2 regions of the Ferrimonas sp. YFM genome follow, and region 2 is predicted to be linked to the other one. Evidence: predicted binding sites of a transcription regulator. Region 2 holds the regulator's gene; the other holds the start of a gene.

Region 1 (7,472 bases), 1.2 Mb from region 2:
GCAGGGTCAGCAAGCTCTCCCCCAGGAGCAGCAGCAAAACGCCGCAGAGCACGGCCATCATCAGCAACAGCGAGAGGCCACCACCCAGCCAGCGCGCCGCCCGAGCACCGTCCCCCTCTCCCCGGGCCATGGAGGAGAGGGCGCCGGCGCCTATGCCCACCATCAGCGCCGCGCCATACACCAGGCCGATCACCGGCCAGGCGATGTTGATGGCCGCCAGCCCCACGGCACCGATCTGCTGGCCGACAAACAGGCCATCCACAAACTGGTACAGGCCGCTCACCATCATGGCGGCAACGGTAGGGACTAAAAAGCGCCAGAACTGGCGCTTAAGGGAATCTTGCATGGGGGACTCGTAGGCGCTGTCAGGCTTACCAGTCTACCCCTTTACGTGCCTTGATGCCCGCCTCGAAGGCGTGCTTGAGTGGCCGCACTTCCGAGACGGTGTCCGCCAGCTCCTCCAAACGACGGTGGGCGGCGCGACCGGTGATCACCACGCTCTGCTCCCGCGGCCTGTCGGCGATGGCCTGAATCACCTCATCCAGATCCAGGTAACCGTAATTGGTCATGTAGGTGATCTCATCCAGCAGCACCAGGTCCACTTTGGGATCCGCCAGCTCCTGCTTTATTTGCTGCCACACCTCCTGGGCCGCGGCCGTGTCCGCTTCCTTGTCCTGGGTCTCCCAGGTAAAGCCGGTGGCCATCACATGGAAGCGCACGCCGTGTCCGGCCAGCAAGTCCCGCTCACCGCAGGCCCAGTTGCCCTTGATGAACTGAGCCACGGCGCAGTTCTGGCCATGACCGACGGCACGGGCCACGGTACCAAAGCCCGCGGTGGATTTTCCTTTGCCGTTCCCGGTTAGGATCAGCACCACGCCCCGCTCCTCCTGGGCCTGGGCGACCTTGGCATCCACCTTCTCTTTTACCTTCTGCTGCCGTTCCTTGTGGCGCTGGTTCGTATCGGTCATGGATTCATCCTGTATCTGCAAGGAAAAGGGTTCATTTTACGGGGTTCTTTCGGCCCATGGCATGGGAAAACCCACAGTGATTCGGGTCAGTCCGAGCTCTCCAGGGAGCAACACTCGGCACTGAGAAAGCCCATCAGTTCATCGGTGGCTTCCAGGTTTGCGCGACAGATCAGCTCACGGCCACGTCGCTCCTGGGTCACCAGGTTGGCGTTCATCAGCCGGCTGATGTGATGGCTCAGGGTCGATCCGGGAATGGACAGATGCTGCTGAATCTCGCCCACATTCAGCCCCTGCAGGCCCCCTTTGACCAGCAGGCGGAAAATGCTCAGCCTGGTGTCATGGCCCAATTCGGCGAAACGGCGCACCGCCTCGGCGTGGTCGATCATCCTCTCTCCTTGGGTAAATGGTGATGTCAGGGAAATCATGACCCAAAGCGCAGGGAAATCCAAGGGGCAGACCCCAAGCCGGAGGCATCCCGCCCATAATCGACCACTATGGCGCCATTGCGCTTTTTTTACCCTGGGGGGCTATCCACGGGCCATCACCTTGGCTAAGATAGACGTCTAAACGTATAAATGTCTATTTGGGAAATTAGGGACGGCGCCATGGCTACCACACTGCAGCAACTCCTCGAACAGCGGATACTGATTCTGGACGGCGCCATGGGCACCATGATCCAGGGTCACCGCCTGGAGGAGGAGGATTACCGTGGGGAGCGCTTTGCCGACTGGCCCTGCCAGCTCAAGGGCAACAACGATCTGCTCTCCCTGACCCAGCCCGAGATCATTGCCGGCATCCACCGTGCCTATCTGCAGGCCGGTGCCGACATCATCGAAACCAACACCTTCAACTCCACCACCATCGCCATGGCCGACTACCAGATGGAGTCACTCTCCAGGGAGATCAACTTCGAGTCCGCCAGGCTGGCCCGTCAGGTGGCGGACCAGGTGGCCGAGGAGACCGGCGTCCCCCGGTTTGTGGCCGGGGTATTGGGGCCCACCAACCGCACCTGCTCCATCAGCCCGGACGTGAATGATCCCGGTTATCGCAACATCAGTTTCGACCAGTTGGTGACTGCCTTCCATGAGTCGGCCCAGGCCCTGATGGAGGGCGGCGCCGACATCCTGCTGGTGGAGACGGTGTTCGATACCCTCAACGCCAAGGCGGCCCTGTTTGCCATCGACACCCTGTTCGAGGAGCTGGGTCGCTCCCTGCCGGTGATGATCTCCGGCACCATCACCGATGCCTCGGGGCGTACCCTCACCGGCCAGACCACCGAAGCCTTCTACAACTCCCTGACCCACATCCAACCGGTGGCCATTGGCCTCAACTGCGCCCTGGGTCCCAAGGAGCTCTCCCCCTATGTGGAGGAATTGGCACGCATCAGTGAGTTTCCGGTGTCGGCCCACCCCAATGCCGGCCTGCCCAACGAATTCGGCGAGTACGACGAAACCCCGGAGCAGATGGCCGAGATCATCGGCCAATGGGCCTCTGAGGGCTGGCTGAACATCGTCGGCGGCTGCTGCGGCACCACTCCGGAGCACATCAGTGCCATCAAGGCGGCGGTGGATCAGTACGCCCCCAGGCGTGCCCCGCAGATCCCGGTGGCCTGTCGCCTGGCCGGCCTGGAGCCCTGCACCATCGACGCCGACGCCCTGTTCGTCAACGTCGGCGAGCGCACCAATGTCACCGGCTCCGCCCGTTTCCTGCGGCTGATCAAGGAGGGGGATTACGAAACCGCCCTCTCCGTGGCCCGCCAGCAGGTGGAGAACGGCGCCCAGATCATCGACATCAACATGGATGAGGGGATGCTCGACGGCGTCGCCGCCATGGAGCGCTTCCTCAAGCTGATCGCCTCCGAGCCGGAGATCGCCCGGGTACCGATCATGATCGACTCCTCCAAGTGGGAGGTGATCGAGGCCGGCCTCAAGTGCATCCAGGGCAAGGGGGTGGTCAACTCCATCTCCCTCAAGGAGGGGGAAGAGGCCTTCATCCAGCAGGCGAAGCTGATCCGCCGCTACGGCGCCGCCGCCATCGTCATGGCCTTCGACGAGCAGGGCCAGGCGGACACCTATGAGCGCAAGGTGGAGATCTGCACCCGTGCCTACCGGGTGCTCACCGACAAAGTGGGCTTCCCGCCCCAGGACATCATCTTCGATCCCAATATCTTCGCCATCGCCACCGGCATCGAGGAGCACGACAACTACGCCGTGGACTTCATCGAGGCCACCCGCACCATCAAGCAGACCCTGTCCCACGCGATGATCTCCGGCGGCGTCTCCAACGTCTCCTTCTCCTTCCGGGGCAACAACCCGGTAAGGGAAGCGATCCACGCGGTGTTCCTCTACCACGCCATCCACGCCGGCCTCACCATGGGGATCGTCAACGCCGGCCAGTTGGCAATCTACGACGACATTCCGGATGAGCTGCGGGAGCGGGTGGAGGATGTGGTGCTCAATCGCCGCCCGGACGGCACAGAGCGATTGCTGGCCGTGGCCGAAAAGTACCGGGGCGACGGCGCCGCCGAAGCGGATCCCAGAGACGCTGAGTGGCGCAGCTGGCCGGTGACCAAGCGGCTGGAGCACGCCCTGGTGAAGGGGATCACCGACTTTATCGAAGAGGACACCGAACAGGCCCGCCTGGAAGCGGACGCCCCCCTCCAGGTGATCGAGGGCCCGCTGATGGATGGCATGAATGTGGTGGGGGATCTGTTCGGCGACGGCAAAATGTTCCTGCCTCAGGTGGTGAAATCCGCCCGGGTGATGAAACAGGCGGTGGCCTACCTGACTCCCTACATCGAAGAGAGCAAGCAGGAGGTCAGCAGCGCCGGCAAGATCGTCATGGCCACGGTGAAAGGGGATGTGCACGACATCGGCAAGAACATCGTCGCCGTGGTGCTGCAGTGCAACGGCTACGAGGTGATCGACCTGGGAGTCATGGTGCCGGTGGAGAAGATCATCGAGACCGCCATTGCCGAAAACGCCGACGCCATCGGCATGTCCGGACTGATCACCCCCTCTCTGGATGAGATGATCCACAACGTCAAGGCGTTCCAGAAGGCGGGACTGACGATCCCCTGCTTTATCGGCGGGGCGACCACCTCGAAGATCCACACCGCGGTGAAGATCCATCAGCACTACCCCCACGGCGCCATCTATGTGCCGGACGCCTCCCGTACCGTGCCTGTGGTGGCCAAGCTGATCGATAAGAATCAGCGCCAGGGCTTCGTAGAGCAGGTGTACGCCGAGTATGGCGAACTCAAGGCGCGCCGGGAAGCCCAGGGCCGGCGTAAGACCCTGGTTTCTCTGGAGCAGGCCAGGGCCAACCGCAACGCCATCGACTGGCACAACCACCAGCCTTGCAAGCCCAAGCAAACCGGGGTGCGGGTGTTCAAGGAGTATCCGCTGACCGACCTGCTGGAGCGCATCGACTGGACCCCCTTCTTCCGCAGCTGGGGCCTGCACGGTCGCTTCCCGGATATCCTCGAGGATCCCAAGGTGGGTGAAGAGGCCAGCGAGCTCTACGCCAACGGTCAGAAGATGTTGGAGACCCTCATTGATCAGCAGTGGCTCAAAGCCGCCGCGGTGATCGGCCTGTTCCCCGCCAACACCACGGATGTGGATGACATCGAACTCTACGCCGACGACGGCCGCGAGACCGCCATCGCCAAATTGCATATGCTGCGCCAGCAGATAGAGCGCGCGGGCAACCACAACTTTGCCCTGTCCGACTTCGTGGCCCCCAAAGAGAGCGGCAAGAAAGACTACATGGGCGCCTTCGCGGTCACCGCCGGCATCGGCATCGAACCCCATGTGGCACGCTTCGAAGCGGCCGGCGACGACTACAACGCCATCATGTTAAAGGCCCTGGCGGATCGCCTGGCGGAAGCCCTGGCGGAGCGGATGCATGAGCGGGTGCGCAAGGAGTTCTGGGGCTATGACGCCGCCGAGCAGCTGGATAACGAGTCGCTGATCCGCGAGCGTTACAAGGGGATTCGTCCGGCCCCGGGCTACGCTGCCTGTCCGGATCACACCGAGAAGGGCACCCTGTGGCAGCTGCTGCAACCGGATCACCACATCGGCCTCGATATCACCGAGAGCTTTGCCATGTACCCCACCGCGGCGGTTTCCGGCTGGTACTTCGCCCACCCCGAATCCCGCTACTTCGGCGTGACCGACATCGGCGAGGACCAGCTGCAGGATTACGCCCGGCGCAAGGGCTGGAGCGAGGCGCAGGCGCGCAAATGGCTGGCGCCATTGCTGCACGGCTAAGCAGACAACACCCACAAGGGCGCCTCTGGCGCCCTGTTTTTTTCAGGCCCTGGCCTCCAGGGCATCCAGGTAGAAGTTCAGTGGTCCCTCAAGATGGCCGTCATCCTCCAGGCCACCGCAGCTGTTGCAGTGGATCGCCAGGGCGAAGCCATGGAGGTAATCCACCAGCAATGCCATGGCATGGCCTCGCTGCGTCTCATTCAGGCTCAGGGGGGCCACCGCCTGGTCAAAGCGCGCCATGAACACCTGAGCCGGTCCCGAGGTGGACATCCCCAACAGGGTTTCCAGCAAGCCGCCATGGCGACGCAACAGGGAAAGGTAGCTCTGGCTCAACCGCGTCAGCTCCTGTCGCCAGGGCTGACCCTCTTGCGGCGTATAGATGCCCGAGACCAGTTGGCAACACAGGGCTTCCAGCAGGGCGCCCTTGTTGGGGAAGTAGTGGTACAGGGCCATCACGTCCACCTCCAGCTCTCCCCCAAGCTTCCTTAAACTCGGCACCTTACCCTCCTGTCCCAGCAGCGAAGCCGCCGCCTCCAGAATGCGCTCCCTGGACAGGGCCGCTCCTCCCTGAGGCCGGCCACGACGTTTCCCCTTGACAGTCAAAACTCTCTCCAGCTAGTCTGAAAATACAATTTCTACAGTGTAGAATAACCATCCATCAAAGCCAAGCAGAACCTGAGTGGCCACCTGCAATGAACGGAGAGAACATGAGCAACATCGTCTTTATCGGAACCAGTCTGGACAACTACATCGCCGACAAACAGGGCGGACTGGAGTGGCTGACCACCCTGCCCAACCCGGAGCAGGACGACTGCGGCTTCGGCGCCTTTATGGCATCGGTGGATGCCCTGGTGATGGGGCGTAACACCTTTGACACCGTGTGTGGTTTTGAAGGGGAGTGGCCTTACAGCAAGCCGGTGTTTGTCCTGAGCCGAACCCTAAGTACCCTCCCCGAAACGCTAAAGGGCAAGGCTGAACTGATCCAGGGCTTGCCAGCGGAGGTCACCCGCCAACTCAATGACAGGGGATTTCAGCGGCTCTACATCGACGGGGGCCAGACCATCCAGAGCTTCCTGGAGGCGGATCTCATCGATGAGATGATCATCAGTCAGCTGCCGGTGCTGCTGGGCGGCGGCACGCCCCTGTTTGGCGACCTCGCCACCCCCCTGTGGTTCCAACACCTGAGCTCGGAAGTGATGCTGGGGGCCATCACCAAGCACCACTATCGCCGCCGTCGGGACTGAAGCATCCACCAGGGATTTCTGGTAGTCTGCCCTGAATGCGAGGAATAGGACTAACACTATGTCAATCAAACCCTTTGCCGCCATGCTGGCACTGATGATGGGCTTCACCGCCCAGGCAGCCGATCAGGTGGTCACCCTGGAGGATGGCCGCAAGGTGATTCTCCATGACGATTTTACTTGGCAGTATCTGGCGCCCGAGGCCCCCAAGGTCGACGACGCCGCGAAGGCCCAGCCGTTGCCTGCCGAGCCGCAAGCCCCTGTGGCCGCCACCGCCATTCCGGCCCTGCCCAAGGCAGCCGCCCCATCCAAGCCTGATGCGATGCCGAAAAAGCCGATGTCCAGTGGCGTCATCGTCCGCCCGGGCGAGGCCAAGGATGTCATGCAGCTGTCAGACTACGGCCTGGATGCCCTGCTGGGCCGGGCCCGCTATCAAGGGGGGGAGCTGATCATCCCCACCTCGGTCACCAACCAGGGGCGCGAGGCGATCATCGAGGTGGATGTGCGCATGACCGTGATGGATGAGTTCGGTCAGGTACTGGGTCAGGACACCCTGCCCATGTGGCGCTCCATCAAGCGGATGGCCGACACCTACCTGCGCCCTGGCACCAGTAAAGAGGGACTGGAGCTGCGTCTGGAGGTGGAACAACGTGAGGTGTATCAGCTGAAGGTGGAGATCGCCGAAGTCGAAACCCGCTAACCCGACCCGACAGAGCACCGGGTGCCAAAACTCCGCCACCCGGTCGCTCCCCAACCAATGGGGCGCTTCCCCAGCCTCCCTCAGCCTCAACGCGTCGACATCTTCCCAGGAGCTTGCTAGCTTTCGCTCAGGAATCAACCACCTGGCCACCACAAGGAAGAGAGCCGAGATGCGAACCCTGCTGCTGATGTTAACCCTGACTGCCCTTCCCGCCTGGAGTGCAACCCAGACCATAACCCTGTCTCACGACACCCAAGGCATCACCAAGCTGCTGGTGTTTGCCGGGGATGGC
Region 2 (7,472 bases):
CCTGGATGGCGGCGCAGTCTCTGGGCTCGGCAGCCAGGGCCTGATCGATGTGGTGAACGTCGGACTCCAGCTGATGAGCCAAAGGCTGCCCCGACTCCCCCAGGGTGTCGGTGACCAGCCCCAGCTGGAACGCCTGCAACTGAGCCAGCTGTTCATCGTAGCTGTGGCCATGACGGGCCAGTCGCAGCAGCTCCAGCAGGGCGTTGGTGGTCTTGCCCGCGGCAGAGACCACCACCAGATCCCCGGCGTGACCGTGGGTCTGCAGGATATGAGCGACCCGGTGGTAACACTCGGCGTCTGCCAGGCTGGAGCCACCGAACTTGTGCAGCTGCTTCACTGTCACTTCACGGCCTCCAGGGCCTGGCGCAGGTCCGCCACCAGGTCCTCACTGTCTTCGATGCCCACGGAGAGGCGGATCAGGGTGTCTTCGATGCCGGCGGCGCGGCGGGCTTCCGGCGCCATGGCGGCGTGGGTCATGGTGGCCGGGTGCGCCACCAGGCTCTCTACCCCGCCCAGGCTCTCCGCCAAGGAGAACAGCTCCAGCTGAGCCAGGAAGTCACGCACCTGCTGCTCACCGCCCTTGAGTTCGAAGCTGAGCATGGCACCAAAGCCGCTCTGCTGACGCTTGGCCAGCTCATGGCCCGGGTGGGATGCCAGGCCGGGATAGTGCACTTTGGCTACTGCGGGGTGGCTTTGCAGCAGGGCAACCACGGCCTCGGCGTTCTCCTGATGCTGGCGCATGCGCAGCGGCAGGGTGCGCAGGCCACGCAGGGTCAGGAAAGAATCGAAAGGTGCGCCGGTGATGCCCAGGCAGTTGCCCCACCAGGCCAGGGTTTCCGCCAGCTCCTGTTCGCGGGCAATCACCGCACCGCCGACCACGTCGGAGTGACCGTTGATGTATTTGGTGGTGGAGTGGATAACGATGTCCGCCCCCAGGTTCAGAGGCTTCTGCAGCACCGGAGAAAGGAAGGTGTTGTCCGCCACCACCAGGGCGCCCACTTCCTTGGCAGCCTTGGCCACCTTCTCCACGTCCACTACGCGCAGCAGCGGATTGCTCGGGGTTTCCAGCCACACCATCTTGGGATTCTGCGCCAGGGCATCGGCCAGGGCCTGCTCATCGCCCTGGTCCACTACGGACAGCTCGAACGCGCCCTTGGCGGCCAGGCTGGTGAACAGGCGGTAGCTGCCGCCGTAACAGTCATGGGGCACCACCAGGCGCTCGCCAGGCTTAAGCAGGTTCACCGCCAGGTTGACCGCCGCCATACCGGTGGCGGTGATCACCGCGCCGGCGCCCTCCTCCAGCTGTGCCAGGGCATTGCCCAGGCTGTCCCGGGTGGGGTTGCCGGAGCGGGTGTAATCGTATTGCCTCGGCTCATTGAAACCGGCAAAGGTGTAGTTGGTGGACAGATAGACAGGTGGCACCACGGCACCATGAGTCAGGTCGGTATCAATCCCTTCACGGGCAACAATGGTGGCGGGCTTATGAGTACTCATTCCGTGGCTCCTGGTTATTCTGTGCGCTCAAGATGTCTGGACGTCCAAATTAGTCGATCCAAATTTGGGCGTCAAGACTTTTAGACGTCTAAACGTTTATAGGTTAAGATATCTACAATTTGACTCAGAAATCAGAGCAGTTACAATTTGCACCCGTTAACCCAAGTCAAAGGCAAAGGCAATGAGCACTGAGTGGAACGGCAACTACATCAGCCCCTATGCGGAACACGGTAAGAAAAGCGAGCAGGTGAAGAAGATCACCGTCTCCATTCCGCTGGGCGTATTGAAGTTGCTGACCGATGAGCGTACCCGTCGTCAGGTCAACAACCTGCGTCACGCCACCAACAGCGAACTGCTCTGTGAAGCCTTCCTGCACGCCTTTACTGGTCAGCCTCTGCCTGAGGACAATGACCTGAGAAAGGACCACCCGGACACCGTTCCGGAGTCTGCCAAGCGCCAGATGAAAGCCCTGGGCATCGACTGGGAAGAGATGGAGTAAGACTCCAGCGAATTGATAAGAAAAGGGATACCGCGAGGTATCCCTTTTTCGTTGTCAACTAATTGAGTTCAACAACTCCCGGATAGTAGAGGTCCGTTGGGCTGTCTTTGGGTATCTCTGTCAGGCTGACCTGCCCGGTAGCCAGGTGATACGCAAACAGCTGTTCCTCTTGGCCCCGGACCACGCCCAGGATGTCACCGTTCTGATCTTCAATCAGGTAACCGACCACCTCTGCATTGCCAAATGTCGCAACCTCACTCACCAAGTCCATCACTGGATCAAACTGCATGAGCTTGCCATTCTCAGTACCGAAATACAGATAGCCGTCGGACGCCACCAACAACGCTGTGCTGGGTATATCCGTAAGGCCGGTAACTGCATCCGTACGAACTGGACTTGAGCAGTCGTTGGTAATGCGCTGAATGGTACCCTCACCCGCTACAGCGCTGGCCCTTGTAGGCAGATACCATGCATCCTGACTTGCCAGATAACTCAGTGTACGCACAGGGTCGTGAGGGCCATTGACACTGAATGAGTGGCCCATCACCTTGGCTCTCGTAGTCAGGTTAAAGCAATAGAGATTAACGTCAGAAAGCACCCAGGCCCCTTGTCCCTGGATGGCCACTTCGGTGTTGGCATGGGCTCTTCCGGTACTGTCGAACTTATCCAATTGGGTGAAGGCCAGGGAGTCAGGGTCCAGGCTATACAGCACCTGACGGAAAGCATCGCGCACGTCGACACCCAGGCCATAGATTAGGCCTGTCTGCCCCTCTGCTAATGCAATCCCCGGACGAACTGAGCCGTACCCCGAGCCATAATCGATGATGGCCGTATCAGGATCATAACTGTAGTTAGTCCCGAAGCCTTCGAAGTCAGGGGCATAGATAACTGAACCAAATAGTTTTCCGTTACTGTGAAGCAGAGGACGACCAAAGGTATAAGCCCCTTTCTGATACCCCAAGCTGGTGACAGAGACGCTGTTATCCAGCCTGTCCAAGGTCACGAAGGCGCCCTGGTTCATCTCTCCCCCATCGAAGCTAACAACACTGACGAAGCGATCATCCACCGGGTCATCCGGGTTACTGGATATACCAGGGTCACCCACAAACAGCTTTCCTCGCAGCTCATCTCCAATGATCAAGGGGGAGTCCGAGTAACTTCCGTTCTTCACCTGCTTCACTTGAGACGGCAGATGTTTGAATGGTGCATCTGTACCTGAGATCCGCTCAATCTCTACAGCAATTGAGGTCGCAGGATCCGTAGCATTGATAAACAACAAACCGCCATTTTGAGAGGCTGCAAGTCCGGTAGGCTTCAAGTCACTCCAGTTGCTGAAGCGCCTCAAATTGGTGCTGTCAGCACTTGCACGATTCACCTCAACCAGAATGGGTGGCTGACTGCTGCCAAGCCCCTGACACAGACCGTAGAGTTTGCGAGCGTCCCAGGGGAAGGTCCCCAGAGGGTTGAAGCAGTCAAAGTTGACATAGCCACCGGCCCCTCCGGCTCGGGTTGTCACCTCGAAGATGGAATCGGGACTGCGATTCCACACGTTGTAGACAGTGTCGTCTCCATAATGCTGAAAGCGCCCATCATAGGGTACGGTGATATCGGCATAGCCCTTTGCGTTCCATGGCTTTGTCAGATCATTGGGATCTGAAGGGGTCAGTTCAAAGGCATTGGTTTCCGTCACCCCTTTTTTGTTGTGGTTGATCACCATTATTCGGTTATCACCACTCCATTGAATGTTGGCCAGCGGAATGCGGCCAAAGGTATTTCCCTTGCCGTCGCCTTGTCCCAGCTCCGCAACCCAGCTCAATTGGCCAAAGTCGTCGCTGCTACGGTCAATATTCAAATGGTAAAGTCGGCCTGCGTCATTAACTGACCCAAACTTAACCATTCCAAATAACGCAGAGCCATCGGGGTGCAGGAGTAACCGGGTATTAAAACCATAAACCCGGTTTCCAGAGAGTGTTTGGTCCTCTATGTGGCGCACTATCTCGACCTGTTGTGACACAGGATCGAAGCTCAGCACGACCCCTCCGGCGTACACACCCTCGGTATCCAATTGGGTATAAAATCTCTTATCCTTTGTGTTGTACACCAATGCCAGGTCAGATTTGTTTTGAACGCTCGGCTTACCCTTGAGACTGATGAGTGGGTGAATATCTCCCAAAGACGACTCACTGATCGAATAGAGTCCACCGACCTGCTCCTCGCCGCCCAAAGTGCTGCTCATCACCAATGTATGCCCCTGGGGGACGGGGTTGACCACTATGGATCCCGACGGCTTGTTTGTGATGGTTACCGTCACCGGAGCACTGCTCAGCACCCCATCACTGACCACCAACTGGGCCACGAAGGTCCCGGCAACATCGAGTCTAAAATCGGTGTTTACCTGATCAGCTGACGAGAGCACTGCCTGGCTTCCCGCTGGTAAAGAGAGCAATGACCAACGGTAGCTAAGAGGGTCTCCGTTGCCATCGGAAGAGGCGCTGCCACTTAATGACACGTTATCTCCAATACTCACCTGACGATCACTACCAGCATCGGCAACGGGAGCCACATTGCGCTGCTTGTCATGGATGAGCAGTGTGTCGGGCAAGCTGGTGGATTGACCATCACTGACCACCAATTGAATCAGATAGTCCCCCTCCTCACCGGTGACCAGCACAGGATAGGCGGAATCCGCCTTCACTAGCTCGGCCTTACTGTTCACCGGACGAGACAACAGAGCCCAGCGATAAGTAAGGCTGTCGCCGTCAGCATCGCTAGAGCCACTGCCATCCAGATTAATCAGCTCGCCGGCCTCCGCTGTTCGATCTGCCCCGGCATTCGCAACCGGCAGCGAGTTCTGGCTGAGCTCACGAATGATGACAGTATCTGGTGCGCTGTCTTGCTCACCATCGTTAACCACCAGCTGCAACACATAATCACCGTCAACGTCTGCGACAAAACTGGGCATGGGCGTACGTGCGGCTGAGAGTGAGGCCTGACTGCCTGCTGGACTGCTGATGAGCGACCACAGGTAAGAAAGAGCAGCGCCTTCAGCATCCGTTGAAGCACTGCCATCCAACTGGACAGTTTGTCCTTTGACAACCGACGCATTGACTCCAGCATCAGCCTTAGGGGGGAGGTTCACTTCAGTAATCAATACGGTATCGGGCGCACTGGTTAAAGCACCATCACTTACAACCAGTTGAGCCACATAATCTCCAGCAGCGTCCAGGGTAAGGGAGGGCCGCGCAGAGTCCGAACCGCTTAAGGCGGCATTACTGCTGCCTGGTTTGCTGATCAAGGTCCAGCGATAGTTCAGTGCATCGCCATCAAAGTCGTAGGAGCCCGAGCCATCCAGTATAAGAGTGTCTCCGGGTCCTCCCTTGTGGGTTATCCCCGCATTGGCTACCGGGGCTAGATTGGTGTCTCGATCACTCAGCAGCAGAGTGGCTGGCAGGCTATTGCTCTGGCCATCACTGACGATCAATTGAATCAAGTAATCTCCAGACACATCCGGGATTAACTGAGGGTGCGCACTGCGAACATCTGTCAGTGCACTGGCACTGCCGGTTGGCGCAGAAAGCAGAGACCATTGATAACTGAGCCCATCACCATCGAGATCATAGGAGGACGACCCATCAAGATGAACAATCTGTCCTGTATTCACCCATTGATCATGGCCAGTTACCGCCACAGGTGGCCGATTGCCTCTGTGAAGGGTAGAAGTCACTGTCTCGCTGAGGTTTACACCGTCACTGACCGCCAGTGCGACAATATAATCTCCCGCTAAATCCGGAGTCAGTTCCACTTGAGCGAGATTGGTGGCATTCAGAGCTACCTGACTTCCCTGAGGTACAGACACCAGGTGCCACTGGTAACTGATGCTGTCGCCATCGGCGTCGGACGAGCCGCTGCCATCGAATCGAACGGGTACACCTGGAGTTGAAAAGGCGGTGCTTACCACACGCGCAACAGGCGCCACGTTGGAGTCGCTGATTCGTACTCGATCAGGCTCGCTGCTTCCAGTGGCATCGCTCACCACAAGCTCTGCGTCATACTCACCCGGCAGATCCATTTGCAGTACGGGAAAAGGGGTATTGGCACGCTGTAACTCAGCAACACTGCCCGCAGGGCGACCAACCAAGGTCCAGTTAAAGCTCAGTCGGTCACCATCAGGGTCGATGCTGGCACTTCCATCCAGGGTAACTGAGGTCACGCCTGTGACTTTAATGTCATGACCGGCGTGAGCTATCGGCACCACGCCTGTGTCACTGATTTTAACCCTGGCCGGTTCGCTATCAGATTCACCGTTGCTCACTACCAGCGTAATCTCGTAGTCACCCACTGCATCCAAATAGAGCCCAGGGTAAGGACTGGCAGAATCGGTCAGTGCACTGCTGCTTCCCACCGGGCGTTCCGTGACAGTCCACTGATAGCTAATGACTCTCCCTTGAGGATCATAGGAACCACTGCCGTTCAATATCGCAGTAGCACCTTGGCTGAGGGACTGAGCGTGCCCCGCATCCGCAACAGGCCTCACTACAGAGGCCGACGCCGAATCACTGTCGCTGCAACCAACCAACAACCCCAAAACGAGTACTACACTCAGACTCACTGGTACACGCATCATTCCAACTCCCTTTGCGAACCTTTATGGGCAACCACCCTCACCGATCACCAAAAAGATCTTGTTAAATCAATCAAATTCCTTTTCACTTAAAAGTTAGTTGAAGCTGGGGCAATGACAAGGTTCTGCACTTAAAGTTGCTCAGATCGCAAAAGGGATACCGCGAGGTATCCCTTTTTTGTTATCAGCTTCAGTCGGCAAAAGGCGCCGGCTTGGGGGTGTCCGCCACCGAGGGGGGCAACAGCGGCAGGGTGATGGCTGGCTGCGTGCCGGTGAGGGTCTTGAGGAAGGCGGTGATCTTCGCGGCGTCCTGATCGCTCAGCTCCCGGCCCAGCTGCACCCGCTGCATGGTGACTACCGCTTGCTGCAGGTCGTAGGTGGAGCCGTCGTGGAAGTAGGGGTAGGTCAGCTCGATGTTTCTCAGGGTGGGCACCTTGAACACCATGCGATCATGCTCCTGGCCGGTCACGTCGACGCGGCCCTGAGCCGGGTTGTCGGTGACAAAGGGCTGCATTAACCCCATCTTCTGATACATGGTGCCTCCGGCGGCAGGACCATTGTGACAGGCGGCACAGCCGTTGGACTTGAACAGGGCATACCCCTGCAACTCCTCGTCGGTCATCGCCTGCTTGTCACCCTTGAGCCACAGGTCGAAACGGCTGTCCGGGGTCACCAGGGTCTCCTCGAAAGTGGCGATGGCATCGGTGACCCGTTCCAGATCGATACTCTTATCCCCATAGACGCCAGCAAAGGCACTGCGATAGCCGGGGATGGAGCGCAGCACGTCCAGGGCCAGTTCATGCTTGAGCGCCATCTCCTTGGGGTTGGCGATGGGACCGGCGGCCTGCTCTTGAAGAT

The links. The regulator MetJ, encoded in region 2, represses methionine synthesis genes. The targets are predictions, from matches to a motif close to TAGACGTCTAGACGTCTA.
Region 1: a site for MetJ is predicted at 1,525-1,542, ahead of metH (methionine synthase). Genes of this name have one in related genera too.

Annotation. Positions count from the first base shown of each region.
Region 1 is NZ_AP027368.1:835,692-843,163, reverse strand. Features, by position in the region: gene QUE41_RS04020 (MATE family efflux transporter) at 1-346, opposite strand, end outside; gene cobO (cob(I)yrinic acid a,c-diamide adenosyltransferase) at 372-968, opposite strand; gene QUE41_RS04010 (ArsR/SmtB family transcription factor) at 1,055-1,354, opposite strand; gene metH (methionine synthase) at 1,544-5,239, shown strand; gene QUE41_RS04000 (TetR/AcrR family transcriptional regulator) at 5,282-5,842, opposite strand; gene QUE41_RS03995 (dihydrofolate reductase family protein) at 5,947-6,483, shown strand; gene QUE41_RS03990 (DUF3157 family protein) at 6,542-7,180, shown strand; gene QUE41_RS03985 (DUF4097 family beta strand repeat-containing protein) at 7,350-7,472, shown strand, end outside.
Region 2 is NZ_AP027368.1:4,278,329-4,285,800, forward strand. Features, by position in the region: gene metL (bifunctional aspartate kinase/homoserine dehydrogenase II) at 1-343, opposite strand, end outside; gene metB (cystathionine gamma-synthase) at 340-1,494, opposite strand; gene metJ (met regulon transcriptional regulator MetJ) at 1,676-1,993, shown strand; gene QUE41_RS19795 (PKD domain-containing protein) at 2,052-6,617, opposite strand; gene QUE41_RS19800 (cytochrome-c peroxidase) at 6,805-7,472, opposite strand, start outside.